Regions from separate parts of the Bradyrhizobium sp. USDA 4516 genome, predicted to be linked through region 1. Evidence: riboswitches for the same ligand, from Rfam matches in the RefSeq annotation. Region 1 holds a riboswitch; each other region holds the start of a gene.
The links. A riboswitch is a leader RNA that binds a small molecule or an ion and turns the genes downstream of it on or off. The one in region 1 is predicted to bind glycine.

Region 1 (7,627 bases):
CTCGTTCAGACCAAGCGAGGTCCGAATGCGTTCGAGCTGTTCGGGAGTCGCGTTGTCGCCGGCGAGGATGGCGGCCGGGTCGCCCGGCGTCAGCCGCAGCAACAGGAACACGAACAGAGCCACCACGCCCATCACGGGAATGGCGGCGAGGATGCGGCGAAGCAGATATCCGAGCAAATTTGATCCGTTGGGTTGTGGTCGATGAAGTCCCCAGCGGGACCGTTGCACACCAGACCGTAGCACAGATGGTAGCAGACTCACGGTAGAACTTGAGCAAGTCCCATGCCATCGGTGCTGCGGATTTTGCGGTGCAGCTAATCAGTCCTGTTGGCCGCGATTATTCCTCCGGTGAAGTTTGAAGCAGTCCACTGGAAGGTGGATTGATTTCAGCTTTGCGCGCGTCGGCGGGCACGTCGAGCCCGGCACCGAACGTCGGCGCCATCGGCGGCGTGTCGAGGTCGCGCCAATCGTCGATCGCCTGGGCCACCATCTGCGCCGTTGCCGCCGACAGTGTCCAGCCGAGATGACCGTGGCCCGTATTGTAGAACACGCCCGGAATCCGTCCGGCGCGAACCACCGGCATCATGTTCGGCATCATCGGGCGCAGGCCCGCCCATGGCACGACTTTCGACGTGTCGATCTCCGGGAAATGATGCCGCACCCAGTCCACCAGCGGTTGAATGCGGTCGGCGCGAATGTCGCGGTTGAAGCCGTTGAACTCGGCGGTGCCGGCGACGCGGAAGCGGTCGGCGCCGAGCCGGCTGGTGACGATCTTCGCAGCTTCATCGAGCAGGCTGACGGTTGGGGCCGCATTCCGGCTTTGCGGCGCATCGAGTTGCACCGTGATCGAATAGCCCTTCACCGGATAGACATTGACGCGGTCGTTGAGCAGGCTGGCGAAGTGGCGGCTCGCCACGCCGGCGCAAATCACGATCCCGTCCGCCTGTAGCTGCTGGCGCGTCGCGACCGCAGCATCATGTGAAGCAGCTTCGTTCCAGCCGATGCGGAAGCCGTCATCGCCGTGTGCGATCGTGTCGACGTCGGCTTCATGGACGAAGCTCGCGCCACGGCGGATGCAGGCGTCGGCAAGCCCACGCGCGAATTTGTGAATATCGCCGATCGCGTCCGACGGCGTGAAGAAGCCGCCATAGCAGGTTGTCTGCAGCGCGGGTTCGATGACGCGGATCTCGTCCGGGGTCACCGGCCGGCGGTCGAGCCCGCCTTGCTGCAGCAGCGTGTTGACCTTGAGGCCGGCTTCGAAGCCGGCCCTGTCGTGATAGACGTGCAGGATGCCGCGGCGTTCGAGATCGAAGGCGATGTTTTCGCGCTCTGCGATCGAGAACAGATGCTTGCGCGCTTCGATGGCGAGCTTCGTGGTCTCGATGGTGTTGCCGCGATAGCGCGTGATGTGGCCTACGAACTCGCCGATCCAGGAATATTTGTGCCAGCTCGGCTTCGGGTTCATCAGCAGCGGCGCGTCGCTTCTCAGCATCCAGCGCAGCCCCTTGAGGATGGTCGCGGCGCTGTTCCACACCTCGGCGTTGCTGGCGGAGAGTTGTCCGCCATTGGCGAACGAGGTTTCCATCGCGGCGTAGCGATGCCTGTCGAGGACAGTCACCTTGTAGCCGCGTTCAAGCAGGGCATAGGCCGTCGTTACGCCGGTGATGCCGGCGCCGATGATCGCGATGTGTGGCATGATAGTTGTCAGGCTCCCGTGGGTTAGAGTCGCCGAACCGCCGGTGAAACCGGCATCGGCGCCCCATCTGTCACGGTACCTGAGAGCTTGATCCGCATCGGGCCGGGGCCAGAAGCGAACTATCCCCTTCGGTGGACGTCATGGCCCTTGATGTGCGGCCATGTTCGTCTCTCTCCAGATCGTCCTGACGATACAGTCCTTTTGCCTGAGAGTTTCCGGGGCGGTTGCTCCGTCGGCGCCAAAGGCAACAACACGAATGTTGTCGCTTCGATCTCTCCCGCATCGTCGCGTTGGACGGCCGGACCGTAGGCGAAGCCTCAAAAATGGACAAGGCTAAATTTCGATCCGGCAGTGCCAACGTGTTGTGCAGTGCAAATCGATGTCAGTCCAGCGTCGCCAGCAGTGCCGCCATCAGGCGGCCGCGTTCGGCGAGGCTGTCGACCTCGATGTGCTCGTTGAGCGTATGTGCATCGGCGCCGCGAACGCCGAGGCCGTCGAGCGTGGGGATGCCCATCGCGCCGGTGAAGTTGCCGTCCGAGCCGCCGCCGGCGCTGCCGTGCGGCAGATCGAGACCCATCGCTGCAGCAAGGCCTTTTGCCTTTTCATAGAGCGCCATGGTGCCCGCATCGGGCTCCCACACCGGGCGGGTGACGCCGCGCGTCACCTTGAAGGTCACGTCGTTGGCGGTGCCCGACAGTGCCAGCATGCGCTCGACGCCACGGTCGAGATCGGCCTGGCGCTTGGCCATGCTGAGCGCTTCGCCGGTGCAGGTCGTCGCGACGCAATTGACCCACTGGCCGCCATGCACGATGCCGACCGAGAACGTGCAGTCCTCGGTGGTCATGCCGTCGATGGCGATGATCTGCCGCGCCATCTCGCGGATCGCGGAGCGGCCGGAAGACAGCGTTGCGCCGGCATGGCTGGGCTTGCCGGTGGCTTCCAGGTTGAAGCGCGCGATCGCATAGCGGCCGGTGACGACGCCGTTGTTCGGACGGCCGGGCTCCGGCACCAGCACATATTTGTTGCGCGCGGCTTCCGCCTCGATGATGTCGCGCGTCGACGGCGTGCCGACCTCTTCGTCGGGGGTGAACAGCACGGTGATCGGCAGCGGAGTCGTAAAGGAGGCGCGCGCCAATTGCCTGATCGCCTCGATCGACAGGTAGTTGCCGCCCTTCATGTCGAAGATGCCCGGCCCGAAGCACTTGTTGCCTTCGCGCCGCCACTTCAGCTTCTCGATCGTGCCGACGGGGTGAACGGTGTCCAGATGGCCGGCGATCAGGATGCCGGGCTGGCCTTGTTTCGGATGGGGGAAACGGGCGCGGACGCAGCCCGCGAAGCCCTGGCGTCCGGCGATGCGCTCGATCGTCGCACCCATGATCGCCATCTCGCGGGCGGCGAGATCGAGCATGCGTTCGACCGCGGCGGCGTCCCAGGTCGGGCTTTCGCATTCCACCCAGCTGCGCAGGCCCTGCAGCATCGTTTCGGAATCAAAGGGGAGATTGGCGGGGTTCATCGTTGTTCTCTCTTGTTGTTCTGACGGCGCCGGCATCGCGCGCGCGTTACGAAAATCTCAGCCGACGATTTTGTAAAGCCAAAATCTGGCGCGCGGCCTCATTCGTTTGTGTACGTCCGATGCGACCTGAAACCGATTGACGCGCTTGGCGCTTGGTGCAAGTCTCAATTTCACAAGCCATACAGCATGTTAGTTCGCCTAAATAACGAACCACATGCATAACGAATAAGCCGGCTTTGACCAGTTACACGTCAGGAGAGATTGCATGTTCCCTATCTCGCGTTGGAAACACCGCACGCTAGCGGCCGCGTTGACGGCGCTCGCGCTGTCGTTCGCGCCGCAGGAATTGTCATTCGCGCCGCAGGCGATGGCCGCGGGCAAGACCATCACCGCGGTGATGCACTCGGATCTGCGCGTCATCGATCCGATCATGACCACGGCCTACATCACCCGCGATCATGGCTACATGATCTATGACACGCTGCTGGCGACGGATTCCAATTTCAAGATCCAGCCGCAGATGGCGGACTGGAAGGTTTCCGACGACAAGCTGACCTACACGTTCACGCTGCGCGACGGTCTGAAGTGGCACGACGGCGCGCCGGTCACCGCGGAAGACTGCGTCGCCTCGCTGCAGCGTTGGGGCAAGGTCGACGGCATGGGCCAGAAGCTGATGGACTTCGTCGCGAGCCTGGAGGCGACCGACGCCAAGACCATCACGCTGAAGCTGAAGGAACCCTACGGCCTCGTGCTGGAATCGATCGGCAAGCCGTCATCGCGCGTGCCGTTCATGATGCCGAAGCGTCTGGCCGAGACGCCGCCGGACAAGCCGATCCCGGAACAGATCGGCTCCGGACCGTTCAAATTCGTGCAGGCGGAATTCCAGCCGGGCGTGAAGGCGGTCTATGAGAAGAACAAGGACTACGTGCCGCGCAAGGAGCCTGCGAGTTGGACCGCGGGCGGCAAGGTGGTCAAGGTCGACCGTGTCGAGTGGGTCACGATGGCCGATGCGCAGACCGCGGTGAACGCGTTGCAATCCGGCGACATCGATTTCATGGAGAACCTTCCGTTCGACATGCTGCCGGTGCTCGAAGCCAATCCGGATCTCAAGATCGACGTCCTCAACAAGTTCGGCTTCCAGACCCTCGGACGCATGAACTTCCTCTATCCGCCGTTCGACAATCCGAAGGTGCGCCGGGCTGCGTTCCTGGCGATGAACCAGAAGGACGTGCTCGACGCGCTGGTCGGCAACGCCAAGTACCAGAGGATCTGCGGCGCCTTCTTCGTCTGCGGCACGCCGCTCGAGACCGACGTCGGGGCCGAAACGCTGGTGAAGGGCAACGGCCTGGCGGAAGCCAAGAAGGCGCTTGCCGCATCCGGCTATGACGGCACCCCCGTGGTGATCATGGCGCCGGGCGACGTCACGACGTTGAAAGCCCAACCGGTCGTGGCTGCGCAGCAGTTGCGCGAGGCCGGCTTCAAGGTCGACCTGCAGGCCACCGACTGGCAGACCGTGGTGACCCGCCGCGCCAGCCAGAAGCCGCCGAAGGAAGGCGGCTGGAACATGTTCTTCACCAACTGGGTCGCGGCCGACGTTTCCGATCCGATCGTCAACGCGTCGATCACGGGTCGCGGCAAGAATGGCGGCTGGTTCGGCTGGGCCGAAGACCCGAAGATCGAGGAGCTGCGTGACAAGTTCGCGCGCGCCGGCTCGGCTGAGGAAAAGAAGAAGATCGCCGCGGAAATCCAGACCGAGGCCTACGATCAGGTGATCTACGTTCCGCTCGGCCAGTACACCATTCCGAGCGCATGGCGGAAGTCGCTGACCGGTGTGCTCGACGGCCCGGCGACGCCGATCTTCTGGAATATCGACAAGTCCGAGTAAGCTTGCGGCTTGACGCAAAAACAAATGGCCGGGACTTGTCCCGGCCATTTTCTTTTCGCCCTGTCGCGTGTCAGGTGTGGCTGTCGCGGAGCTGCTCCAATCCGTCGCTGAGCGGTGGTCCGCCTTGTGGTGCGTGCTGCGGCGGGGAGGGGCGCTCCTTGCGCTGATCGGGTTGGTCGGTTGCGCGCTGCGCGGATGGATCGTCGTTCGGCATCGTCATGCTCCAATTGCGGCATGACAACGAATACGCAGTGCACGGGTTCCGAACCGGGGACCGCTAATCGCCGTGGCCTGGTGTCATGCTGCTCGGGCTCGACAAGCTCGTGAGCTGTGTCTGTCTGGTGCCGGTTCCGCTCATCCTGACCACCGCTCCAGCGGCAAATGCGAGCAGTCCGTACACCACGATCGCGCCGCGGATCCATCGCCGGTAGATCGCGCGGTCGTCGGGCGCAGCGTTGCGGAAATTCTGGGCATTGAGCCCGTTGCTGCAATGAGCCGCATCGTCGCCATGCTCGAGAGTAAAGGCACCATGATCGCGCGCCGTTTCGCTAGCAATCCGATTGCTCTTCGCAATCCGATTGCAGTTTGCAATCTCCATCGCCGATCTCCGACCAAAATTGATTTCGAAATGCAACAGCCGCGAAAATGCGCGGCCGGAATTTCCAATGCGGGTAAGACTACGACAGTCAGCGATCGCGGCGTGTGAACTGCGCCACAGCCGGGAAACACGACGCTGGCCCGCTCGGGTGCGCGTGGCATGCGAAGGTTGGTGCGGGCGGTGGGACTCGAACCCACACGACGTTGCCATCGAGGGATTTTAAGTCCCTTGCGTCTACCAGTTCCGCCACGTCCGCGTTGCGCCAGGCGCGCCGATTTCTAGCGCGTTTGGGCGCGGAGTGGAATTGTCATTATCCGGTGCTAACAGGTGAGCTTTCAAAGGCTTAAGCGGCGGCCCGCAATTCCATTTGCCTCGGCGGCCGAGCATTGCGATAAGCAGCGCGCCGCCGCGATTGAGCCTCAATCCGGACACCGGTGGCTGCTTTAGGCAATCTCAACACTGTCCGGTTAAGAAAGCTGAATGTCCGTTCGTTTCCCACGCCGCCTGAAGCTGTCGCGCGCGGCGGCCGTCATCGCGCTGCTCGCCTCGGCCGCGGGCGTTTCCGGCTGCGCGCAGATCGGCGACACCGTGCCGTCGGCATTCGCAGATCCCGCCAAGTACGAGCTTTATGATTGCAAGCAGCTCGAGAACGAGCGCAGCAATCTCAAGACCCGCGCGGCGGATCAGGAAAAATTGATGGCCAAGGCGGAGACCGGCGTCGGCGGTACTGTCGTCTCCGAGATGGTCTATCGCAACGAGCTGATCTCGATCCACTCCCAGCAGAAGCTGGCGGATGAGGCCTGGCGCAAAGGCAGGTGCCATGAAAGCACGCCGGACACGCCTGCGGCCGCGGCCCCCGCGGCTTCCACGCCGGCGGCGAAGGGCCCGCGCGCACCGCGAGGCCTCGTCCACTAAGCTTGCGTTTCCAGACGGGTCGGTCGTGATTGGCCGAGCTCAGGCTCGCCAGTCGTAGATCCAGTCCTGCCGCGCCAGCATGCGCTCCGGACCGATGGCGCGGATCGCCAGATCGCGCGCGATCGCCGCCGGCCCGCGCAAATGATAGATGCGGCCCTGCTGTCGCGCCAGGCGCTGCACTTTCAGCACGCGCCCGCGCCGCACCCGTGCGTAGCGCGTCAACGCCGCGGGAATGCCCGCGGTGTTTTCCCCGGTGCTGTCGCTCAAGGCCTTGGCGAGCACGGCCGCATCCTCGATCGCCATGCCGGCGCCTTGTGCGGCAAACGGCAGCATCGCATGCGCGGCATCGCCGAGCAGCGTCACCGCGCCTTCGCTCCAGCGACCGATGTCGGGCAGGGTGAACAGCGCCCATTTGCGCCAGCCGTCGACCGCGTCGATCAGCACCCGCGCTGTCGTGGGCCAGCGCGCGGTGGCGAATGCACCCTTGATCTCGTTGATGTCGCCGGGCTCGCTCCAGCCCGGCCGGTTCCAGGTGCCCGATACGATCGCGACCACGTTGATCTGGCGTCCGGCCGAGATGGGATAGGCGACGAGATGCGCGTCCGGTCCCATCCAGAGCTGCACGCGCGGTGCGGTGTATTCACGCGGCAGGGCGGTGGCGTCCAGCGTGCCGCGCCAGGCGATCAGGCCGGAGAATTGCGGCTGTACATCCGGAAACAAATGCCCGCGCACCGACGACCAGATGCCGTCGGCGCCGATCAGCGCGACGGCCAATTCCTCCTGCCGTGAATTGCCGCGGCGTTGCACGACGGTGAGGCCTCGCGCATGCTTGGTCACATCCTCGAACTGGCAGCCGAGCCGCAGATCGATATCGGGATGGTCGCTCGCGGCGGCCTGCAGCGCGGCCTGCAAATCGGCGCGGTGGATCACCCAATAGGGTGCGCCGGCGCGGAACTCGGCGGCCTGGCCAAGCGGCATCCGTGCGATCTCGCCACCGGCCCGCGCGCTCAGGATGTTGAC
Region 2 (7,627 bases), 7.5 Mb from region 1:
GGCGAGCAGCACCTGCGCGGTGCAGATGTTCGAGGTCGCCTTCTCGCGGCGGATATGCTGCTCGCGGGTCTGCAGCGCGAGGCGATAGGCGGGCTGGCCACGCGAATCCACCGAGAGGCCGACGATGCGGCCGGGCAGCGAGCGCTTCAGCGTGTCGCGCACCGCCATATAGGCGGCGTGCGGTCCGCCATACCCCATCGGCACGCCGAACCGCTGCGCCGAACCGATCGCGATGTCGGCGCCGAGCTCGCCGGGCGAGGCGAGCAGCGTCAGCGACAGCAGGTCCGCCGCGACGATCGCAAGCGCGCCCTTGGCGCGCAGCGACGCGATGGCAGGCTTGAGGTCGCGTACCGCGCCCGACGTTCCCGGATATTGCAGCAGCGCGCCGAGCACATCGGCGTTGTCGAGCTCGGTCAGGGGATCGCCGACCACCAGCGCCCAGCCCAGCGGCGCGGCGCGCGTGCGCATCACCGCCACCGTCTGCGGATGCACCTCCTTGTCGACGAAGAACACCTTCGCCTTGACCTGCGAGTGGCGCTCGGCGAGCGCCATCGCTTCCGCCGCGGCGGTCGCCTCGTCGAGCAGCGAGGCGTTGGCGACGTCGAGCCCGGTGAGATCGCAGATCATGGTCTGGAAATTGAACAGGGCCTCGAGCCGGCCCTGGCTGATCTCCGGCTGGTACGGCGTATAGGCGGTGTACCAGGCCGGGTTCTCCAGAATGTTGCGCTGGATCACCGCGGGCAGGATGGTGCCCGAATAGCCCTGGCCGATCAGCGAGGTGAACACCTGGTTCTGCGCGGCGAGCTCGCTCATATGCGCGAGCGCCTCGGTCTCGCTCAGCGCCCGGCCGAGATCGAGCGGCGCCTTCTGCCGGATCGACGCCGGCAGCGTCTCGTTCATCAGCGCCTGCAGGCTCGCGGCGCCGACCGTCTCCAGCATCGCGTTGACGTCGCGCGGCGACGGTCCGATGTGGCGGCGGACGAAATCGGTGGCGGCTTCGTTGATCGGCTTGAAGGGCGCGTTCATGACGTGATCCTCGGAGTGATCCTTTAGGCGGTGTGCGCGGCGTAGGCGGCCTCGTCCATCAGGCCGCCGAGCTCGCCCTTGTCGGCAATCTTCAGCTTGAAGAACCAGGCCTTGCCGCCGGCGTCGGAATTGACCAGCGCGGGCTCGGCGGCGAGCGCGTCGTTGACCTCGACCACCTCGCCGGAGATCGGCGCGTAAACGTCGGAGGCGGCCTTGACGGATTCGACGACAGCGGCGGCCTCGGCCTTCTTCAGGCTGCGGCCGACCTTGGGCAGTTCGACGAACACGACGTCGCCGAGCTGCGACTGCGCATAGTCGGTGATCCCGATCGTGGCGACGTCGCCCTCGATGCGGAGCCATTCGTGGTCGGACGTGTACAGCGTCGTCATGGGGTCGATCCTTTGGCGTTCAGCGTTTGTAGGTATTGGGGACGAAGGGCGTAGCGGCGACTTTCAGCGGCAGCCGCTGGCCGCGCACTTCGGCGAAAACGGTGGTGCCGACGGCGGAAAGGGCCGTGGGCAGGTAGCCCATCGCAACCGGCGCATTGAGGCTCGGGCCGAAGCCGCCCGAGGTCACCTTGCCGATCTGCTCGGTCGAGCCGGCATCGGCGAACAGCGCGGCGCCTTCGCGCACCGGTGCGCGGCCGTCAGGCTTCAGGCCGACCCGTCGGCGCGCAGCGCCATCTGCGAATTGCGCGAGAATTTTGTCGGCGCCGGGGAAGCCGCCGGCGCGGGCGCCGCCGCTGCGGCGAACCTTCTGCACCGACCATTCCAGCGCGCCTTCGACCGGTGTCGTCGTGGTGTCGATGTCATGGCCATAGAGGCACAGCCCGGCTTCGAGCCGCAGGCTGTCGCGCGCGCCGAGCCCGATCGGCAACACGTCGGGATTGTCGAGCAGCGCGGTGACCAGGGCTTCCACCTTGTCTGCGGGCACGGAAATCTCAAAGCCGTCCTCGCCGGTATAGCCGGAGCGCGAGACGAAGCAGTCGACGTCACTGAGCCGGCGCGGACCGGCGTCCATGAATTTCATCGAACCGACATCTGCACAAAGTTTCGCCAGCACCGATTCGGCTTTCGGGCCCTGCAGCGCGATCAGCGCGCGGTCGGCCAGCGAGACGATCTCGCAGGCGTCGGAGAGATTCGCGCGCAGATGCGCCTCGTCCTCGGCCTTGCAAGCGGCGTTGACCACCAGGAACAGGTGATCGCCGAAATTCGCCACCATCAGGTCGTCGAGCAGGCCACCGTCATTGTTGGTGAATTGCGCGTAGCGCTGCCGTCCCGGCGCGATACCGACGATGTCCTGCGGCACCAGTTTTTCCAGCGCGAGCGCGGCATCCGCGACCTTGCCGGATTTGGCCTTCAGCACGAGCTGGCCCATGTGCGACACATCGAACAGACCGGCTTCCTTGCGGGTGTGCAGATGCTCCTTCAGCACGCCGGCCGCGTATTGCACCGGCATGTCATAGCCGGCGAACGGCACCATCTTGGCGCCGCGCGCCAGATGCAGCGCGTGCAGCGGGGTCTGTTTCAGCGGGGAGGTTTCGCGCGCAAGCATCACAGGGCCCTCGCGGTTCCCGCCGGGGACCTATTTCCCCTTGAGAAACCTGCAGAAAGCCCCATCTGTCGCTGTGCCTGAGAGTATTATCCCGTCGGCGGACGCATCGGGGCGAACCCCAGCGTCTCTTTCCAGATGTCAGACGTCACGCGGTCCTTTTGCCTGAGAGTTTCCGGGGCGGTTGCTCCTTCGGCGCCGGCGATAAGGCCGGTCTCTCCCGACGTGATTGCCAGTTGAAGCGCTCACGAAACATAGCCAAGCCGGACTTGTCAATCCAAGCACACTAAGTACCTGGCCATTCAACCGATCGCTGAAGACACGTTCTTCGCCGGAATGCTCACGCTGCACGAGCCGCTAAGTTCGCATGAAACCGCTTTCGGCAGGCCGTCTGAAGGATCATGCGGCTTGTCTCCATGTGAGCCTTGTTTCCCCATCGTTAGATCCGCTCACGTCAAGCGTCAGCCGATATCGAGCCGAGAGCGGCAACAAATCCTGTAGTGTTTCAAGGCTCACTCATCCCCGACCCGAACCTCTATCAATCGCGAGAGACCATTCAAAATGCCTGTCAACAAAAGCGCAGCCCCAACCAAGATCGGTGCGATATTCATGTTTTCTGGCGGCGTCGCCGAACTGGGCCAAGACTCGTTCGACGGAGCGGACGCCGCAATGCATTTCATCAATTCGCGTGATGTATCGTCTCGAAAGTTTGAATGGGTGAAGGCCGACGGATCATCACCCGAAGAAGCTGCCCAGCATGCTGAAAGAATGATTACTCAAGAGGGAGTGCGAGCGATCGTCGGTTGCTATGGGTCGAACCACAGCATCGAAGTGTCGAAAGTATGCGAGAAATACGGGGCGGTATTATGGACCCAAACCGCGTGGGCGGCATCTCTGTTCGCCCACAAGCCGAAATATACGTTTCGTACCAATACCTACGCTACTCCAGTCGAGGAAGCTGCTGTCGACTACGTTCTGCACGAGGTCACTCCGCTCCTGGCAAAGAAGAGCGACCTTCGGGTCATGGTAATCAACGAAGGGAGCGCGTATGGCGTGAGTTGTGGCGACGAGACCGTCAAGGCCCTGACTGCGAAGAACATCAAGCCAATACAGCGCTACACGTACGACGCAAGGTACGATGGGGCCGATCTCGATTTCGACAATATCGTCTGCCGGATCAAGGAACAAAATCCGGACGTCCTGTTTGCGAGTTCGTTCATTCGAGACTCTGTTGGAATTCTAGATGCGATGAAGAGGGCGGGCTATCGTCCGCCCGTTATTATGACCTCCTCCGCAGGATTTGGTCTGTACACTCTAAATCTGGCCGGCGAAATGACGGAAGGAATCTTGTCGGCAAATGCTCCTGCGCTCGTTGCGCCAGCCGCGCTGAATGAGACTGGCCGGCGTCTGCAGGTTGAGTACGTCAGCCGGCTAAAAGGGTTGACCGGAAGGCAGCCATCCGGATTCAACGCAATGTCTTTCTGTGCTGCGTACTCGCTACTGAACGATGTCATTCCAAAGATTCAAGGCGAGATGACCGCCGAGAGCATTCGTCACGCAGCAATGTCGCGGGATATTCCGCTCGGAACTTACCCCAATGGCTGGGGCCTCAAGTTTGATGCGGTCGGGCAAAATGAAAGGTGCCCGGTTTCAATTGACCAGTGGCAGAAGGGCTCATTGAACACTGTCTGGCCTCGGCAGATGGCTACTTCCATCGTCAACGGACTGCCGTTGCCTCCAGTACAGTAAGATCGGGCTGAAGAGGGGCGAGCTGTTTGCTCGCCCCCAGCGCCAGATAGCATCGCATTAGCCGTAAACCGAGATTGCAAATGCAGGTCGATCTCCAATCTTCTGATGAAGACCAGGCCGTTGGCCAATTGTTGACCTACGAGAGCTTTCGGGTCGGGCAGGTCATCGAGCTCGGTTGGATATCGGTGTCCGAAAGAGACATCGCAGACTTCGCAAGTCAATTCGACCCTCAGTCCTTTCACACTGATGAGGAAAGGGCCAGGCATTCCCCATACAAGGGCATCATCACAAGTGGCTGGCATACCGCTGGACTGTTCATGCGCCTCTACGTCGATCGCATTCTCAATCGAGCGTCATGCCTAGGCTCTCCAGGTGTGGATGACCTGCGATGGATCGCTCCAGTCAGAGCGGGGCAGAGGCTGCGCGGCGTCTTGACTGTCGAAAGACTGGAACCATCGAAAAGCCGGCCGGATCGGGGAACACTCTATCCGAGGTGTGAGCTGTTCGATGAAGACAAAGCCCTCGTGTTCTCGATGGTACTCAAGACCTTGTTGAAACGTTCACCGTCCGCTTCCTGACCGACCGGATCGGTGGTGCGCTGCTACTCAGTGGACTCGTCTCGACGATACCAATGGGCAGGAGTCACTCAGCTGATCTGGTCGCAATCTCCCTTGTGGCCAGGCGTATGAGGAGCCTCCTCAGTCATTTGGTGCTCGGAAACACGTTTAGGCCATCGGATGGCAATGGCACCTCCTTCGAACAACGGTCGCCGCTTAGAGCATGGAGAGCCTATCATGCTTAAACTCTACTACTCGCCCGGTAGCTGTTCGCTCGCGGCTCACATTGTGCTCGAGGAGATTGGTCAGCCCTACGAGCTGGAACTCGTGTCGGCAGCCGGAGAACACGAGGGGGAAATGACAGCCACAGCGAAGTGGAGGGCTGTAAATCCGAAAGCGCGGGTTCCGGTGCTTGCTGGGGTCCCCGGACAAATTGCGGGCAGTCCTGACGTGCTCACTGAAGTGCCGGCGATATTGTTCTATTTGGCGCGGTCCGATCCGGACGCCTGCCTGATGCCTCGGACATCAGCGGGCGAGGCGCGTTGCCTCGAATGGATGAACTATCTGTCCAGTAGCGTGCACGCTACAGCATATGCGCAGATCTGGCGTCCGTTGCGCTTCGTTTCTGACCAGCAGGCATTCGGGCCGTTGAAAGCCAAGGGCGTGGACAGTGTCCGCGACCAGTACTCCTACATTGAGTCTATCTTGACTGACGGAAGGGATTGGGCCGTGCCCGGGGGGTATTCCATCGCTGATGCTTATCTGCTGGTGTTTTACCGATGGGGAAGTCGAATAGGGCTCGACATGCGCAATTCTTTTCCCGGATGGACTGAGCTTGCCGAAAGAGTCAAAAGGCGTACCGCAGTTCAACGTGTGTTTCAGCGCGAGAGAATTAGCCTCTATTGAGCGTATAGCCCGCGGGGCGCGCTAGGCTCACGGGTGCCTGCTCGGAAACCTATGTCTTGCCTGGTTGGGTCAGACCACCGATTTGCACTGACCTGCCGATGAGGCGGACGTAAAAGAGCCCCGGCGGCAACTGCCGCCGCCGGGAAGTCTAGGGAGAGAACACCCACGTCACCTCAGTCAGATCGATCCAATGAGCGATCATCATTGCGGGTAGTCCGGTCATAGCCTCATTCGGCAATAAGTAACAAACGAGAACTGCTCACACGATCCTGCAGTCGAAGTCACTGCGCCTGGACTGTTAGCGCCAGTAACAGAAAAGGCGAGGGGTGTTCGCTGGCGCGCTGTTGTGTGTGCGATAGGTTTGCCGTTGAAGTAGCTTGTCGCACCCGTATGGAAATGCCTCAGTGGGTATCACGCATGGTTCGCGCTTTTACGATGTTGACGTTCACCGAGTCTGTGAAGGCCGCGCAGTCAATGAGAGGCTCTCGGGAGTTCTGCGCATCGCTGGAAGCAAAGTCGGAGAACAGGGTTATCGATGAGCGCAGCGGCTCGTTCATATCGGAATGCGACAGTTTTTTGTTGGGGACCGCGAACCGAGATGGATGGCCTCACGTTCAGCATCGAGGTGGCCCCAGAGGCTTCCTTCGAGTTTTGGGGCCGACGACACTAGCATTCGCGGATTACTCGGGTAATCGACAGTACATAACGGTTGGCAATCTGTCGGAAAACGATCGGCTCTTCATTTTCATAATCGACTACCGAGAACGCCGTCGGCTGAAACTCTGGGGGCGCGGTGTCGTCGTTGAGGACGACAGGATGCTACTTGCTCGCGTCGAAGTGCCGGGCTACGCCGCCAAGGCGGAGCGTGCTATTGTCGTGCACGTCGAAGCATGGGATTTCAATTGCGGTAAGCATTTTCCCGAACGCTAGATGCGATACGAATCGATAGGCACGCGCCCAGCGCTCAAAGACTGCTGTTGGGGCGCTCTGCTTATAGCGGGAGTGTCGAATTGCAGGGATCTACGCGCAACGGATTCTAGGCGTGCATCCCGACGTATCCCGGATCTCGAAGGCAACTCTGTCAGATAAACCACGGAGCGCTAAAGTCGGCCAATCGGTTGTTACATCACGTTGGCTTGAGCGACTTGGTTGACCTCGAGCCATCGTGACCTTGCGAGTTCTGCGCATTCAAACGTGAAAATGCTTCATCGCAAAGATCAGTATTGTTCGTTGGCAATGCCGCGGGATGAGTTGTAGTTCGCAATCAGGGTTTCTGCACGGCACGCCGCCGTTCTTCTCGTCAGCGACCGAGAAATGGAAACAAGATAAGGAGAACCAAATGAACTCGCGATTCGAGACCAAAGAACCAACGATTGGCGGATCAGTGTATGTCAAGCCGGCGGCGATCGATTGGAAGCCGTCTCAATTCGAAGGCATTCAGATCAAGGTGCTTTACGAGCGGCCTGAGGCCGGAGAGCTGACCTGTCTCCTCAAGTGGGAGCCTGGCGCGCGGTTACCATTTCATCAGCACCCCGAGCTCGAGCAAAGTTTTGTGCTCGAAGGGTCATTCTACGATCATGACGGCATTTGCCGCGCCGGGGAGTATGTATGGCGTCAGCCTGGCTCATACCACGAGACGCGAAGCGATGAGGGCTGCATTCTGCTCGCGGTGTACCGAAAGCCGAACGTGTTCGGTAACACAGCCGGATTTGGTGTCGAAGCCAAGACTGAGGCGAAATAGCGACCTGAGCCAGGAACGATTAGTCTGGAGGGTGCTTTCGCTGCATGGGCAGCGAAGGTGCCGCTAAGGAAGCCCCAGAAAGTCTTCGCCGGAAACC
Region 3 (7,627 bases), 170 kb from region 1:
GACGCCGACCACGATGCCGGCCTTGCCGTCCTCGGTGACGCCAACGATCGCGACCACGCCCGAGCCGATCTGCTTCTTGCCGTCGTCGACGAGACTCTTGAGATCCTTGGTCTCGACGCCCTCGACCGCGCGCGCCAGCAGCTTGACATTGCCGACCTCGCGAACGGCCGAGGCGGCGCCGTTCGACGCACTGCCGCCGCCCATCGCGAGCTTCTTGCGGGCGTCAGACAGATCGCGCTCGAGCTTCTTGCGCTCTTCCATCAGCGCGGCGATGCGCGCCGGCACGTCGTCGATCGTGGTGCGCAACTCCAGCGCCGCGGTCTTGGCCAGCGCGATGGTGTCGTTGGCGTGCTTGCGCGCGTGACGTCCGGTCAGCGCCTCGATGCGGCGGACGCCGGACGCCACCGCGCCCTCGCTGGTCACCGAGATCAGGCCGATGTCGCCGGTGCGGCGCACATGAGTGCCGCCGCAGAGCTCGACCGACCAGCCAAGCGCGTTCTGGCCGTGATCGCGGGCGCCCTTGCCCATCGACACGACGCGAACCTCGTCGCCGTATTTCTCGCCGAACAGCGCGCGGGCGCCGGCCTCGCGGGCATCGTCGACGCCCATGACGCGGGTCGTGACCTCGTCATTCTCCAGCACGACATCGTTGGCGATGTCCTCGATCCGGGCGAGCTCTTCCGGCGTGATCTGCTTCGGATGCACGAAGTCGAAGCGCAGCCGGTCGGGCGTGACCAGCGAGCCACGCTGGGCAATGTGATCGCCGAGCACCTGGCGCAGCGCCTCGTGCAGCAGATGCGTCGCCGAATGGTTGGCGCGGATCGACGAGCGCCTGGTGTGATCGACCTCGAGCTGCAATGTGGTGCCGACGCCGAGCGTGCCCTGCTCCACCGTGCCGAGATGCACGAACAGATCGCCGGCCTTCTTCTGCGTGTCGGTGACGCGGAACTTGACGCCCTCCCCGGTCAGCACGCCGGTGTCGCCGACCTGGCCGCCGGACTCGCCGTAGAACGGGGTCTGGTTCAGCACGATCGCGCCGCTCTCGCCGGCCTTCAGGCTCTCGACCTCGGCGCCGTCCTTGATCAGCGCCGTCACCGCGCCTTCCGCGCTCTCGGTTTCGTAGCCGAGGAATTCGGTCGCGCCGAGCTTCTCGCGCAGCGGGAACCAGATCGCCTCGCTCGCCGCCTCGCCCGAACCTGCCCAGGAGGCACGCGCCTTCACGCGCTGCCGCTCCATCGCGTCGGTGAACGACGCCTGGTCGACGCTGATGCCGCGCGACTTCAGCGCGTCCTGCGTCAGATCGAGCGGGAAGCCGTAGGTGTCGTACAGCGTGAACGCGGTGTCGCCGTCGAACATGTCGCCCTTCTTGAGGCCGGCGCTCTTCTCGTCGAGGATCGACAGGCCGCGCGCCAGCGTCTTGCGGAAGCGCGTCTCCTCCAGCCGCAGCGTCTCCTCGATCAGCTTCTCCGCACGGACCAGATCCGGATAGGCCTGGCCCATCTCGCGGACCAGCGCCCAGACCAGGCGATGCATCAGCGGCTCGCTCGCGCCCAAGAGCTGTGCATGGCGCATCGCGCGGCGCATGATCCGGCGCAGCACGTAGCCGCGGCCCTCGTTCGACGGCAGCACGCCGTCGGTGATCAGGAACGCGGACGAGCGCAGATGGTCCGCGATCACCCGATACGACCCAACGTTCTGCTCGTTCGGACCGTGCCCGAGGGTAGACGCGGCGGCATCGATCAGATTGCGGAACAGATCGGTCTCGAACACGCTCTCGACGCCCTGCAGGATGCAGGCCATGCGCTCGAGCCCCATGCCGGTGTCGATCGAGGGACGCGGCAGCGCTACGCGCTCCTCCTTCGTCACCTGCTCGTACTGCATGAACACCAGGTTCCAGAATTCGAGGAAGCGATCGCCATCCTCATCCGGGCTGCCCGGAGGGCCGCCCCAGATGTGCTCGCCGCGGTCGATGAAGATTTCGGAGCACGGTCCGCACGGGCCGGTGTCGCCCATCGCCCAGAAATTGTCCGAGGTCGGGATGCGGATGATGCGGTCGTCCGAGAAGCCCGCGATCTTCTTCCAGTAGCCGGCCGCCTCGTCGTCGGTGTGGTAGACGGTGACCAGCAGCTTGTCCTTCTTCAGCCCGAAATCCTTGGTGATCAGATTCCAGGCGAACTCGATCGCGCGCTCCTTGAAGTAATCGCCGAACGAGAAGTTGCCGAGCATCTCGAAGAAGGTGAGATGGCGCGCGGTGTAGCCGACATTGTCGAGGTCGTTATGCTTGCCGCCGGCGCGCACGCACTTCTGCGACGTCGTGGCGCGCTGGTAGCCGCGCTTCTCGACGCCGGTGAAGACGTTCTTGAACTGCACCATGCCGGCATTGGTGAACATCAAGGTCGGGTCGTTGCGCGGAACCAGCGGCGACGAGGCCACGATCTCGTGCCCGTTCTCCTTGAAGAAGTTCAGAAATGTCGACCTGATGTCGTTGACGCTGCTCATGTTCATCCAATCGGAAAAAGGGGCCGGCCAGCCGCAAAAAGGCGTCATTTTCCGGCCGAACGCTTTTAGACATTGCCAGCTGCGGTGTCCAGAAACTGTGCAGGCGGATCATGGGCTTGCCGCGGCAGCACAAAGCCCATTGGATAGTTGCTGCAGCTGCGTTGACAGTCTTGGTGGCGCCGTGTTTTCTACCTACCTATACCTAGTCACGTCGGGAGAGACCGGCCTCATCGCCGGCGCCGAAGGAGCAACCGCCCCGGAAACTCTCAGGCAAAAGGACCGCGTGACGTCTGACATCTGGAAAGAGACGCTGGGGTTCGCCCCGACGCGTCCGCCGACGGGATAATACTCTCAGGCACAGCGACAGATGGGGCTTTCTGCAGGTTTCTCAAGGGGAAATAGGTCCCCGGCGGGAACCGCGAGGGCCCTGTGATGCTTGCGCGCGAAACCTCCCCGCTGAAACAGACCCCGCTGCACGCGCTGCATCTGGCGCGCGGCGCCAAGATGGTGCCGTTCGCCGGCTATGACATGCCGGTGCAATACGCGGCCGGCGTGCTGAAGGAGCATCTGCACACCCGCAAGGAAGCCGGTCTGTTCGATGTGTCGCACATGGGCCAGCTCGTGCTGAAGGCCAAATCCGGCAAGGTCGCGGATGCCGCGCTCGCGCTGGAAAAACTGGTGCCGCAGGACATCGTCGGTATCGCGCCGGGACGGCAGCGCTACGCGCAATTCACCAACAATGACGGTGGCCTGCTCGACGACCTGATGGTGGCGAATTTCGGCGATCACCTGTTCCTGGTGGTCAACGCCGCTTGCAAGGCCGAGGACGAGGCGCATCTGCGCGCGAATCTCTCCGACGCCTGCGAGATCGTCTCGCTGGCCGACCGCGCGCTGATCGCGCTGCAGGGCCCGAAAGCCGAATCGGTGCTGGCGAAACTTTGTGCAGATGTCGGTTCGATGAAATTCATGGACGCCGGTCCGCGCCGGCTCAGTGACGTCGACTGCTTCGTCTCGCGCTCCGGCTATACCGGCGAGGACGGCTTTGAGATTTCCGTGCCCGCAGACAAGGTGGAAGCCCTGGTCACCGCGCTGCTCGACAATCCCGACGTGTTGCCGATCGGGCTCGGCGCGCGCGACAGCCTGCGGCTCGAAGCCGGGCTGTGCCTCTATGGCCATGACATCGACACCACGACGACACCGGTCGAAGGCGCGCTGGAATGGTCGGTGCAGAAGGTTCGCCGCAGCGGCGGCGCCCGCGCCGGCGGCTTCCCCGGCGCCGACAAAATTCTCGCGCAATTCGCAGATGGCGCTGCGCGCCGACGGGTCGGCCTGAAGCCTGACGGCCGCGCACCGGTGCGCGAAGGCGCCGCGCTGTTCGCCGATGCCGGCTCGACCGAGCAGATCGGCAAGGTGACCTCGGGCGGCTTCGGCCCGAGCCTCAATGCGCCGGTTGCGATGGGCTACCTGCCCACGGCCCTTTCCGCCGTCGGCACCACCGTTTTCGCCGAAGTGCGCGGCCAGCGGCTGCCGCTGAAAGTCGCCGCTACGCCCTTCGTCCCCAATACCTACAAACGCTGAACGCCAAAGGATCGACCCCATGACGACGCTGTACACGTCCGACCACGAATGGCTCCGCATCGAGGGCGACGTCGCCACGATCGGGATCACCGACTATGCGCAGTCGCAGCTCGGCGACGTCGTGTTCGTCGAACTGCCCAAGGTCGGCCGCAGCCTGAAGAAGGCCGAGGCCGCCGCTGTCGTCGAATCCGTCAAGGCCGCCTCCGACGTTTACGCGCCGATCTCCGGCGAGGTGGTCGAGGTCAACGACGCGCTCGCCGCCGAGCCCGCGCTGGTCAATTCCGACGCCGGCGGCAAGGCCTGGTTCTTCAAGCTGAAGATTGCCGACAAGGGCGAGCTCGGCGGCCTGATGGACGAGGCCGCCTACGCCGCGCACACCGCCTAAAGGATCACCCCGAGGATCACGTCATGAACGCGCCCTTCAAGCCGATCAACGAAGCCGCCACCGATTTCGTCCGCCGCCACATCGGACCGTCGCCGCGCGACGTCAACGCGATGCTGGAGACGGTCGGCGCCGCGAGCCTGCAGGCGCTGATGAACGAGACGCTGCCGGCGTCGATCCGGCAGAAGGCGCCGCTCGATCTCGGCCGGGCGCTGAGCGAGACCGAGGCGCTCGCGCATATGAGCGAGCTCGCCGCGCAGAACCAGGTGTTCACCTCGCTGATCGGCCAGGGCTATTCGGGCACCATCCTGCCCGCGGTGATCCAGCGCAACATTCTGGAGAACCCGGCCTGGTACACCGCCTATACGCCGTACCAGCCGGAGATCAGCCAGGGCCGGCTCGAGGCCCTGTTCAACTTCCAGACCATGATCTGCGACCTCACCGGGCTCGACGTCGCCAACGCCTCGCTGCTCGACGAGGCGACCGCCGCGGCGGAAGCGATGGCGCTCGCCGAGCGCCACTCGCAGGTCAAGGCAAAGGTGTTCTTCGTCGACAAGGAGGTGCATCCGCAGACGCTGGCGGTGATGCGCACGCGCGCCGCGCCGCTGGGCTGGGCGCTGGTGGTCGGCGATCCCCTGACCGAGCTCGACAACGCCGATGTGCTCGGCGCGCTGCTGCAATATCCGGGAACGTCGGGCGCAGTACGCGACCTCAAGCCTGCCATCGCGTCGCTGCGCGCCAAGGGCGCGCTTGCGATCGTCGCGGCGGACCTGCTGTCGCTGACGCTGCTCGCCTCGCCCGGCGAGCTCGGCGCCGACATCGCGATCGGTTCGGCGCAGCGGTTCGGCGTGCCGATGGGGTATGGCGGACCACACGCCGCCTATATGGCGGTGCGCGACACGCTGAAGCGCTCGCTGCCCGGCCGCATCGTCGGCCTCTCGGTGGATTCGCGTGGCCAGCCCGCCTATCGCCTCGCGCTGCAGACCCGCGAGCAGCATATCCGCCGCGAGAAGGCGACCTCGAACATCTGCACCGCGCAGGTGCTGCTCGCCGTGATCGCCTCGATGTATGCGGTCTATCACGGTCCCGAGGGCCTGACCCATATCGCACGCAGCGTGCATCGTCGCGCCACCGTGCTTGCGGCCGGCCTGCGCAAGCTCGGCTTTGCGCCGACCAGCGAAGCGTTCTTCGATACCGTGACCGTCGAGGCAGGTAGCAAGCAGATCGAGCTCGTCACCCGCGCGCAGGCGGAACAGATCAACCTTCGCGTCGGCGCGACCACGCTCGGCATCGCGCTCGACGAGACCTCGACGCCGGAGACGGTCGAGGCGGTGTGGCGCGTGTTCGGCGGCAAGCTCAGCTATGCCGAGATCGAGGCCGGCGCGCACGAGGCGCTGCCGAAGGAGCTGCGGCGCACCAGCGCCTTCCTCAGCCATCCGGTGTTCAATACGCATCGTTCCGAGACCGAGCTGCTGCGCTACATGCGCAAGCTCAGCGATCGTGACCTCGCGCTCGACCGCGCGATGATCCCGCTCGGCTCCTGCACGATGAAGCTCAACGCCACCACCGAAATGATCCCGCTGACCTGGCCGGCGTTCGGCAATCTGCATCCGTTCGCGCCGGCGGATCAGGCCAAGGGCTATCACGCGCTGTTCAAGCGGCTGGAGCAATGGCTGTGCGACATCACCGGCTATGACGCAGTCTCGCTGCAGCCGAATTCCGGCGCGCAGGGCGAATATGCCGGGCTGCTGGCGATCCGCGGCTATCACCTCGCGCGCGGCGAGCCGCACCGCAAGGTGTGCCTGATCCCCTCCTCCGCGCACGGCACCAATCCGGCCTCGGCTGCGATGGTCGGCATGGAGGTCGTGGTCGTCGCGTGCGATGCGCGCGGCGACGTCGACGTTAATGATCTTCGCGCCAAGGCGGAGAAGCACTCCGCCAACCTTGCCGCGGTCATGATCACCTATCCGTCGACCCACGGCGTGTTCGAGGAGCATATCCGCGAGATCTGCGACATCGTGCATGCCCATGGCGGCCAGGTCTATCTCGACGGCGCCAACATGAACGCGCAGGTCGGACTGTCGCGGCCCGGCGATTACGGCGCCGATGTCAGCCATCTCAATTTGCACAAGACCTTCTGCATTCCGCATGGCGGCGGCGGCCCCGGCATGGGCCCGATCGGCGTGAAGGCGCATCTTGCGCCCTATCTGCCGGGCCATCCCGCAACCGATGGAGCGACGGCGCATGCGATCGGCGCGGTGTCGGCCGCGCCGTTTGGCTCGGCGTCGATCCTGACCATCTCCTACATCTACATCCTGATGATGGGGGGCGAAGGCCTGACGCGGGCGACCGAGATCGCGATCCTCAACGCCAACTACATCGCCGCACGGCTGCAGCCGCACTTCCCGGTGCTGTACCGCAACGAGCGCGGCCGCGTTGCGCATGAGTGCATCGTCGATCCGCGGCCGCTCAAGACGACCAGCGGCGTCACCGTCGACGACATCGCAAAACGCCTGATCGACTACGGCTTCCACGCGCCGACCATGAGCTTCCCGGTGGCGGGCACGCTGATGATCGAACCGACGGAATCGGAATCGAAGTTCGAGATCGACCGGTTCTGCGACGCCATGATCGCGATCCGGGGCGAGATCGCGGAGATCGAGAAGGGCCGCTGGGAGGTCGAGGCCTCGCCGCTGCGCCACGCGCCGCACACCGTGCACGACATCGCCGACGATGCCTGGAACCGGGCCTACACCCGCGCCGAAGGCTGCTTCCCGGACGGCGTGTCACGGTCCGACAAATACTGGAGCCCGGTCGGCCGCGTCGACAACGTCTACGGCGACCGCAACCTGGTGTGCTCGTGCCCGCCGGTCGAGGATTACGCGCAGGCGGCTGAGTAAAGCGCACCATTGTTGCAGCTACGTCGTGCTGCGTCTCTGACGCGTGATTCACTCGGTGTCATTCCGGGGCTCGCGAAGCGAGAACCCGGAATCTCGATCCACGACTTCCGGATTCCGGATTCGCGACTTCGTCGCGCCCCGGAATGACGGACTGGCCCGCCCGCGGCAGGAGGAAACATGCGCGAGGAATTCTGGTTCCATTTCCCGTTTCGCGTCCGCTATTCGGAGGTCGACGCGCAGGCCGTGGTGTTCAACGCCCACTACCTCA
Region 4 (7,627 bases), 7.5 Mb from region 1:
GATGCCAGCCCATGGTCCAGGGGAAGCCCGCAGGGTCGTTCCACTTCGTTGCGCCGGTGGCGACGAACAGCTGCGGAACTTTCTTGGCGTTCATGAACTTCTGGATCGCCGAGTTCGATGCCGTACCTAGGGGATTGAAGATTAGGAGCACCTCATCGTTCTCGACGAGCTTCCTTGCCTGCTCCACAGCTTTGGGCGGGCTGTAGCCATCGTCATAGGAGATGAAATTGATCTTGCGACCATTGATTCCCCCCTCAGCATTGATCTTGTTGAAATAAGCCTCTTCAGTTTTGCCGATCACGCCAAAGGCCGATGCGGGCCCCGAATACGGCATGATGTTGCCGACCTTGATCTCTGTATCGGTTGCGCCGGCATCGTAGCTTTTTTGAGCTGACGCGTTAGATGCGCCTAGAGCGATGACAAGCCCGATCCAAATGCTCCGTTGAAACTTCAAATGCATGTTTTCTCCTCCAGTCTCATCATTTTTCCCCAACAGATCTTCGGATCATATTGAGCAAGTCGCGTGTGCCGTTCGGCGCCAGGAATACGAACAGGAACAGCAGCACGCCGAACACGGCGCCCGAAAGGCCCTTCGAAATACCTTCGGCGATGTTGGGCACGAAGATGATGAAGGCAGAGCCCACGATCGAGCCGGGCAGCCAGCCGACGCCACCGACCACCATGCCGAGGAACAGCGAGATCGCGAGCTGGATGGTGTAGCCGTCGGGCGCCACGAACTGCACCGCGATGGCACCGAGACCGCCGGCAACGCCGGTGATGCCGGCCGAGACGCCGAACGCCAGCGTCTTGTACAGCGCGACGTCGACGCCCATCGCGGAGGCCGCGATCTCGTTGTCGCGGATCGCCATGAAGGCGCGGCCGGAGCGCGAGCGCAGCAGGTTCACCGAAGCGATATAGATCGCGATCGTGACCACCAGCGTGAAGTAATACAGCCACATGTCCTGCCCCATCGGCAGGCCGAACGGCGCATCCGGCTTGGTGACCACGAGACCCTGCACGCCGCCGGTCCAGTGCTCGAAATAGCCCAGCTTCAGAAGCTGCGGCATCGCGGTGGCGAGCGCAAAGGTCGCGAGCGCCAGATAGACGCCGGAAAGCCGCAGCGCCGGCTGGCCGAACAGGAAGCCGAAGCCGAAGCAGACGATGCCGGCGATCGGCAGCGTGAGGGCATAGTTCATGCCCGCATGCTCCATCAGGATCGCCGAGGTGTAGGCGCCGACGGCGTAGAACGCGCTCTGGCCGAGCGAGAACTGGCCGGAGCCGCCGGTCAGGATGTTGAGCGCCAGCACCGCAAGGCCGTAGATCAGAAGCATCGTCATCTGGAAGATGATGAAGTTCTTGACGAACAGCGGGATCAGGATCAGCGCGGCGAGCACGACGAGCGAGGTGCCGTAGCCCAGCGTCATGGCGCGCTTGGGAACGGCCTCGACGGCCTGGCCTTCGGTGACGACTTCGACTTCTTCAGCGGCGCTCATGATCAAACTCGCTTCACGATGGCGCGGCCGAACAGGCCTGCCGGTTTCACGACCAGGACGACGATGATCAGCGCAAGCGCGATCGGAAGTTTCAGTTCATTGCCGACGCCGGGGATGTAGGTGCCGACGAGGTTCTCGAAGACGCCGACCAGGAAGCCACCCATGACGGCGCCGAACGGGCTCGACAGGCCGCCGAGCACGGCTGCGGCAAATCCATAGATCAGCACGCCGAGCATCATGTTAGGCTCGAGGAACACCACAGGTGCGATCATCATGCCGGCGATCGAGCCGATCGAGGCGGCCATGCCCCAGCCCAGCGCGATCATCCACGAGGTGTTGATGCCGACCAGCCGGGCCGATTCCGGCAGCGATGCGGCGGCGCGCATCGCAAGACCGACCCGGGTGAAGCGGAAGAAGAAGAACAGCAGGAGCAGCATCAACAGCGTGATGCCGATCATGCCGGCCTGATGGGTCGAGATCAGCTGGCTGCCGAGGAACGGTGAGGAACCGAACGGCGTCGGATACTGCTTGATGGTGAAGTCCCAGATCAGGCCGGCGACCGAGTTGATGATCGCGTAGAGCGCGATGAAGCCGGCGACGTTGGTCAGGATCGGCGCCTTCGCCAGCGGCTTGAACAGCAACCGCTCGATGACGATGCCGGCGGCGAACGAAAAGGCGACGGTGAGCACGAAGGCGCCCCAATACGGCACGCCCCATTGCATCAGCTGCCAGGACACGAAGGTCGAGAACATCGCCATTTCGCCCTGGGCGAAATTCAGATGGTCGATGGCCTGGTAGATCATGACCACCGCGAGCGCCATGCAGGCATAGATCGCGCCGGTGGCGATGCCGGCCAGGACCTGGTTGGCAAAAAGCTCCATTGTGCCAGCTCCCTCAGTAGCCGAGATAGGATTTGCGGACGTCTTCGTTGTTCGCGATGTCCTTGGCATTGCCCGACATCACGATCCGTCCGGTTTCGATCACGTAGGCCTGGTCGGCGAGCTCAAGCGCGAGCTGCGCATTCTGCTCGACCACCAGGATGGTCACCTTTTCCTCGCGATTGATCTTGCCGAGGATGCGGAACAGGTCGCGCACGATCAGCGGCGCGAGGCCGAACGACGGCTCGTCGAGCAGCATCAGGCGCGGCCGCAGCATCAGCGCGCGCGCCACCGCGAGCATCTGCTGCTCGCCGCCGGACAGCGTGCCGGCCTGCTGGGTGTAGCGCTGCTTCAGCACCGGGAAATGCTCGTACATCCGTTCGATGTCGGCGCCGATCGCCTTCTTGTCCGGGCGGCTGATGGCGCCGAGCTGCAGGTTTTCCTCCACCGTCATGTTGGTGAAGGTGCCGCGGCCCTGCGGCACGTGGGCGATGCCGAGGCGGACCACGTTTTCGGTCGAGCGCGTGCCGATCGGCTTGCCCTCGAACTCGATCGCGCCGGTGGAGCGCACCATGTTGCAGATCGCCCGCAGTGTGGTGGTCTTGCCGGCGCCGTTGGCGCCGAGCAGGGTGGTCAGCGAGCCCTCGTTGAGCGAAAAGGAGAGGCCGTGCAGGGCCTGAACCTGGCCGTAATAGGCGCGCAGGTCCTTGACGTTGAGCATCGTGGTCATTGGTCCTTGCTCCCCAGATAGGCCTTGATGACATCAGGGTCGGCCTGGACCTGGGCCGGCGTGCCTTCGGCAAGCTTGCGGCCGAAATTGAGCGCGACGACGTGGTCGGCGATCGACATCACGAGACCCATGTGATGCTCGACCAGCAGCACGGTGATCTTGCGGTCGTCGCGGATTTTGCGGATCAGGTCGCCGAGCACATAGACTTCTTCGTGATTGAGGCCGCCGGCCGGCTCGTCGAGCAGCAGGATCTTCGGATCCGCGGCCAGGGCGCGCGCCAGTTCGACGCGCTTCTGGGTGCCGAACGGAAGTCCCGAGACCACGGTGTGGGCGACGTCCTCGAGATCGAGATAGCCAAGGATGTCGTGCACCTTCTTGTTCATGTCGGTCTCGCCGCGGCGGACCCAGGCGAGGCGCAGCGAGTCGCTGACGATGTCGCTCGAGGTGCGCGCATGCGCGCCGACGCGCACATTGTCGATCACGGACAGGTTGGGGAACAGCGCGACGTTCTGGAAGGTGCGGCCGATGCCGATCTCGGCGATCCGGTGCGGCGGGCGCGACAGGATGCTCTTGCCTTCCATCAGGATGTCGCCCGACGACGGCTGATAGAGCCGCGACAGGCAATTGAACAGCGTCGTCTTGCCGGCGCCGTTCGGCCCGATCAGCCCGAGGATCTGTCCATGGCGCATGTCGAACGACACGCCGTTCAGTGCGATGATGCCGCCGAACACGACGCTGACGTCGCGAACCGCGAGAAATGAGGAGCGTGATTGGTCCGTTGATCGGGACACTTCTTCTTTCCCGACTTCAGCGATGGCATCTCGGCTATTCAACCCGAACACACGAATCCCCTATCGATCTCGATGCGACATATCATCAGCAGTTCCGTGAAACGGCGGCGAAGAGTCGCGTCAGCCTGGAAAGCGCTCGCCGAACTGAACCAAACGCTCTGCAGACATGCACCGCATTGCCCGGAGCAAACGAACCGGGCGTCCGCGACTGCCAAGTTGAAGCAGCATCACGGAGCAAGCGGGCAGACATCGCAAATTATGATCATTGACAGCCGCACACGACGTTTCAACCCTCTCAGTTCTGCAGGTCATTGAGCAGCCTGCTAGTTCACAATTCTTCGGGTCTATAACGAGGACCGGGATTCGCATCGAAGCCCGGACGAAATCAAACATCGTGCGCAACATCGCCGCCGCTTGACGTGTTGCTTCACCGATGAGAGGCTCGGCAAACTAAGTATTTGCCTACGGTGAACGCAAACGAACAGTATTCGACCAAGCGGTGAACCGTTTTCACGGACGACAGAACGGCGCGCCCTTGCTCGATCCAGGCGACTGCGATACAGCCCACTCGGCAGCTATTTTTCAATCATCAGTGTTTGGAGTTTTAGAGAAGTAACTAAGTCTATCTGACCACGGGAGAGGCCGGATACCCGGCGCCGAAGGAGCAACCGCCCCGGAAACTCTCAGGCAAAAGGACCGTGTCGGATCTACATCTGGAAAGTGATGCGGTCAGCATCCGCCGAAGGGATAACACTCTCAGGCCAAAAAGACAGATGGGGCGCTTCAACAGCTCGATCGATTTGATCGATGGCTAGAGGTGCTTCATGTCGGTATCTGCGTTAACAACAGCAATAACCACCCTGCTCGAGCGGGCTGCGCAACGCGGCGAGCAAATCATGTTGCCCATCGGGCTGGGTGACTTGTTCAAGGTTGGGGTCGGTCCGTCTTCCTCACATACGATCGGACCGATGAAGATCGCGTCCTCTTTCGTGAGAGGCCTAGGCGCAGAGCGGCAACAAAGGACCAGCAGAATAGCCGTTACCGCCTTCGGATCGCTGGCCTGGACTGGTAAAGGCCATCGAACGGACGCTGCGATTTTGCTCGGGCTCTCCGGACACTCGCCCGACCAGCTGGAGCCGGATGAGACCGACTCGATCTTGGCCGAGATACGATCGAGTGGCAGCGTTGTTCTTCCCAATGATACTGCAATCGAATTCATCGAAGCACGCGACATCGTCTTTGACAGGCAAACGGTCTACGACCGTCACCCCAATGCGCTGTTGCTGCAAGCCTTCGATATACGCCGCGAAATCATCGCCTCAGAGGTCTGGTACTCCGTTGGAGGGGGATTTGTCGAACGCGACGGAGACAGCGGCGCATCAAAGGTGCAGACCTTTGCATTCGGCTTCGATTTCCGGTCGGCGGATGAGCTCCTGGCAATATGCCGCGCCAATTTCTGCACCATAGCTGACGTTGCGTTCGTCAACGAGCTGGCACGCCGGGACGAGCCTTCCATCGTTGAACTTCTAGACACCCTTATCCGAGTGATGATGGCGTGTGTCGATCGCGGCCTCGATCGAGATGGGGACCTGCCCGGCAGTTTGAAAGTCCCGCGCCGAGCGAAGAAGCTGTTTCAGAGACTTCGGTCTGCTGCGCTGGCCAACCAACGCTCCCCAAGCGAAGCGTTCGAGTACGTGTCCGCCTTTGCCATTGCCGTGAATGAGGAGAACGCTTCCGGTGGTCGGGTCGTCACGGCACCGACGAATGGCGCCGCCGGCGTGTTACCCGCCGTTCTCAGATATTACCGTGACTTCTGCGACGGATCCGATGTGAATGGCATGCGCAGATTCCTTCTCACTGCGACCGCGATCGGCAGCATCATCAAACACAACGCTTCCATCTCCGGCGCGGAAGTTGGTTGTCAGGGTGAGGTCGGCTCGGCCGCCGCGATGGCGGCTGCAGGACTTGCCGCCGCCCTAGGTGGCACCAACGAACAAATCGAAAATGCTGCTGAGATTGCAATGGAGCATCATCTCGGCATGACCTGCGACCCGGTCGCAGGGCTCGTTCAGATCCCGTGCATCGAACGCAACGCATTCGGCGCAATCAAGTCGATCAATGCAGCGCTGCTGGCTCTCGCCGGCGATGGCACCCACAAGGTATCGCTTGATCATGTCATCGAGACGATGCGTCAGACCGGAGCCGACATGCACGACAAGTACAGAGAGACATCTCGAGGCGGCCTCGCCGTTAACGTCCCCGAGTGCTGAACAAAGGAAGTAGCCATGGATAATGTCGTGGAAATGACGCGACGAGGTTTCGATGATCCCGTGTTCGCGTCCATCGATCGAGAGCTGCGCCGCCAGCAGAGTCAGATCGAGCTGATTGCATCCGAAAACATCGTTTCAGAAGCGGTCCTCGCAGCTCAGGGGTCCGTGCTCACCAACAAGTATGCTGAAGGATATCCCGCACGCCGGTACTATGGAGGCTGCGAGTTTGTTGACGAAGTCGAGCTGCTTGCGATTGAACGGGCGAAGGCACTTTTCGGCGCAGGATTTGCCAACGTGCAACCTCACTCCGGAGCACAAGCAAACCTTGCTGCATTCCTGGCGCTTCTGGAGCCCGGCGACACCTTTATGGGCCTTTCTCTAGCGCATGGCGGTCATCTCACGCACGGTGCCGCCGTCACGATCTCAGGTAAGTGGTTTCGGGCGATCCCTTACGGAGTACGCGAGACGGACCACCTGATCGATATGGATGAAGTCCGCAGCCTGGCGCATCAACATCGGCCAAAGCTAATTGTTGCGGGCGGTTCGGCCTATCCTCGTGAGATTGACTTCACACAGTTTCGGACGATCGCCGATGAAATTGGCGCGAAACTGATGGTCGATATGGCTCACGTTGCTGGCCTTGTTGCTGCCAATGCCTACCCGAGCCCGGTTCCCCATGCACATGTCGTGACTTCGACGACGCACAAGACGTTGCGCGGACCACGCGGCGGGCTCATTCTGACCAACGACGAGGATCTCGCGAAGAAGCTAAATTCGGCAGTCTTTCCAGGATCCCAAGGCGGTCCACTGATGCACGTCATAGCCGCAAAAGCTGTGGCATTCGGAGAGGCGCTTCAGCCGTCGTTCACGACGTATGCGAAGCAAACGATTGCCAACGCGCGGGTCCTTGCCGCCTCGCTCGCCGAGGGCGGTCTTGCGATCGTTTCCGGCGGCACCGACAGCCATGTCGTTCTGGTCGACCTGCGCCCGCTTGGAGTGACGGGCAAGGCCGCCGAACTGGCGCTTGGCCATGTCGGCTTGACTTGCAACAAAAATGGAATCCCCTTTGATCCACAGAAGCCGGCTATCACCTCGGGGATCCGATTGGGCTCGCCCGCCGTCACCACACGGGGGTTCAAGGAAACGGAGTTCCGGGAAATCGGATCATTGATCCTGAAAACCCTGAACATTGCCGCGAGAGATCCGCTGATTTTGATTGGGGAGACATCGATTGCCAAACGTGTGCGCGAACTCAGTCAGGCATTTCCGATTTATCCGCACGCAATTTAACCGTCCGGTCGATTGAGGGAGACAGGTACAATGGAAGCGAAAACGCTATCAGCAGAGCTCCGCGACCAGGCGACAGCCCTTTACAAAGCTGCGCCGCAGGTCATGCAGACTTTCCAGAGTGTCATGCTTGCCGCCAACAAGAATGGCGCTCTGCCGGCCAAGATCAAGGAGCTCA

Region 2: another riboswitch for glycine. It lies ahead of gcvT (glycine cleavage system aminomethyltransferase GcvT); the one in region 1 lies ahead of ACVI1L_RS39370 (D-amino acid dehydrogenase).
Region 3: another riboswitch for glycine. It lies ahead of gcvT (glycine cleavage system aminomethyltransferase GcvT); the one in region 1 lies ahead of ACVI1L_RS39370 (D-amino acid dehydrogenase).
Region 4: another riboswitch for glycine. It lies ahead of ACVI1L_RS04610 (L-serine ammonia-lyase); the one in region 1 lies ahead of ACVI1L_RS39370 (D-amino acid dehydrogenase).

What each region holds. Positions count from the first base shown of each region.
Region 1 covers NZ_JBSRXT010000001.1:8,475,698-8,483,324, reverse strand. The annotation lists gene ACVI1L_RS39375 (ABC transporter permease) at 1-177, opposite strand, end outside; gene ACVI1L_RS39370 (D-amino acid dehydrogenase) at 338-1,696, opposite strand; glycine riboswitch at 1,762-1,876, opposite strand; glycine riboswitch at 1,880-1,986, opposite strand; gene ACVI1L_RS39365 (M20/M25/M40 family metallo-hydrolase) at 2,079-3,209, opposite strand; gene ACVI1L_RS39360 (ABC transporter substrate-binding protein) at 3,475-5,094, shown strand; gene ACVI1L_RS39355 (hypothetical protein) at 5,165-5,308, opposite strand; gene ACVI1L_RS39350 (hypothetical protein) at 5,372-5,692, opposite strand; tRNA gene ACVI1L_RS39345 (tRNA-Leu) at 5,862-5,948, opposite strand; gene ACVI1L_RS39340 (hypothetical protein) at 6,173-6,607, shown strand; gene ACVI1L_RS39335 (FAD-dependent monooxygenase) at 6,647-7,627, opposite strand, start outside.
Region 2 covers NZ_JBSRXT010000001.1:986,553-994,179, reverse strand. The annotation lists gene gcvP (aminomethyl-transferring glycine dehydrogenase) at 1-1,026, opposite strand, end outside; gene gcvH (glycine cleavage system protein GcvH) at 1,050-1,415, opposite strand; gene gcvT (glycine cleavage system aminomethyltransferase GcvT) at 1,435-2,580, opposite strand; glycine riboswitch at 2,722-2,810, opposite strand; gene ACVI1L_RS04655 (ABC transporter substrate-binding protein) at 3,139-4,326, shown strand; gene ACVI1L_RS04650 (MaoC/PaaZ C-terminal domain-containing protein) at 4,407-4,904, shown strand; gene ACVI1L_RS04645 (glutathione S-transferase family protein) at 5,121-5,789, shown strand; gene ACVI1L_RS04640 (pyridoxamine 5'-phosphate oxidase family protein) at 6,207-6,719, shown strand; gene ACVI1L_RS04635 (cupin domain-containing protein) at 7,129-7,530, shown strand.
Region 3 covers NZ_JBSRXT010000001.1:8,644,240-8,651,866, forward strand. The annotation lists gene alaS (alanine--tRNA ligase) at 1-2,499, opposite strand, end outside; glycine riboswitch at 2,702-2,790, shown strand; gene gcvT (glycine cleavage system aminomethyltransferase GcvT) at 2,932-4,077, shown strand; gene gcvH (glycine cleavage system protein GcvH) at 4,097-4,462, shown strand; gene gcvP (aminomethyl-transferring glycine dehydrogenase) at 4,486-7,359, shown strand; gene ACVI1L_RS40210 (acyl-CoA thioesterase) at 7,537-7,627, shown strand, end outside.
Region 4 covers NZ_JBSRXT010000001.1:976,375-984,001, forward strand. The annotation lists gene ACVI1L_RS04585 (ABC transporter substrate-binding protein) at 1-460, opposite strand, end outside; gene ACVI1L_RS04590 (branched-chain amino acid ABC transporter permease) at 480-1,493, opposite strand; gene ACVI1L_RS04595 (branched-chain amino acid ABC transporter permease) at 1,496-2,374, opposite strand; gene ACVI1L_RS04600 (ABC transporter ATP-binding protein) at 2,388-3,101, opposite strand; gene ACVI1L_RS04605 (ABC transporter ATP-binding protein) at 3,098-3,892, opposite strand; glycine riboswitch at 4,516-4,601, shown strand; gene ACVI1L_RS04610 (L-serine ammonia-lyase) at 4,717-6,162, shown strand; gene glyA (serine hydroxymethyltransferase) at 6,178-7,452, shown strand; gene ACVI1L_RS04620 (carboxymuconolactone decarboxylase family protein) at 7,483-7,627, shown strand, end outside.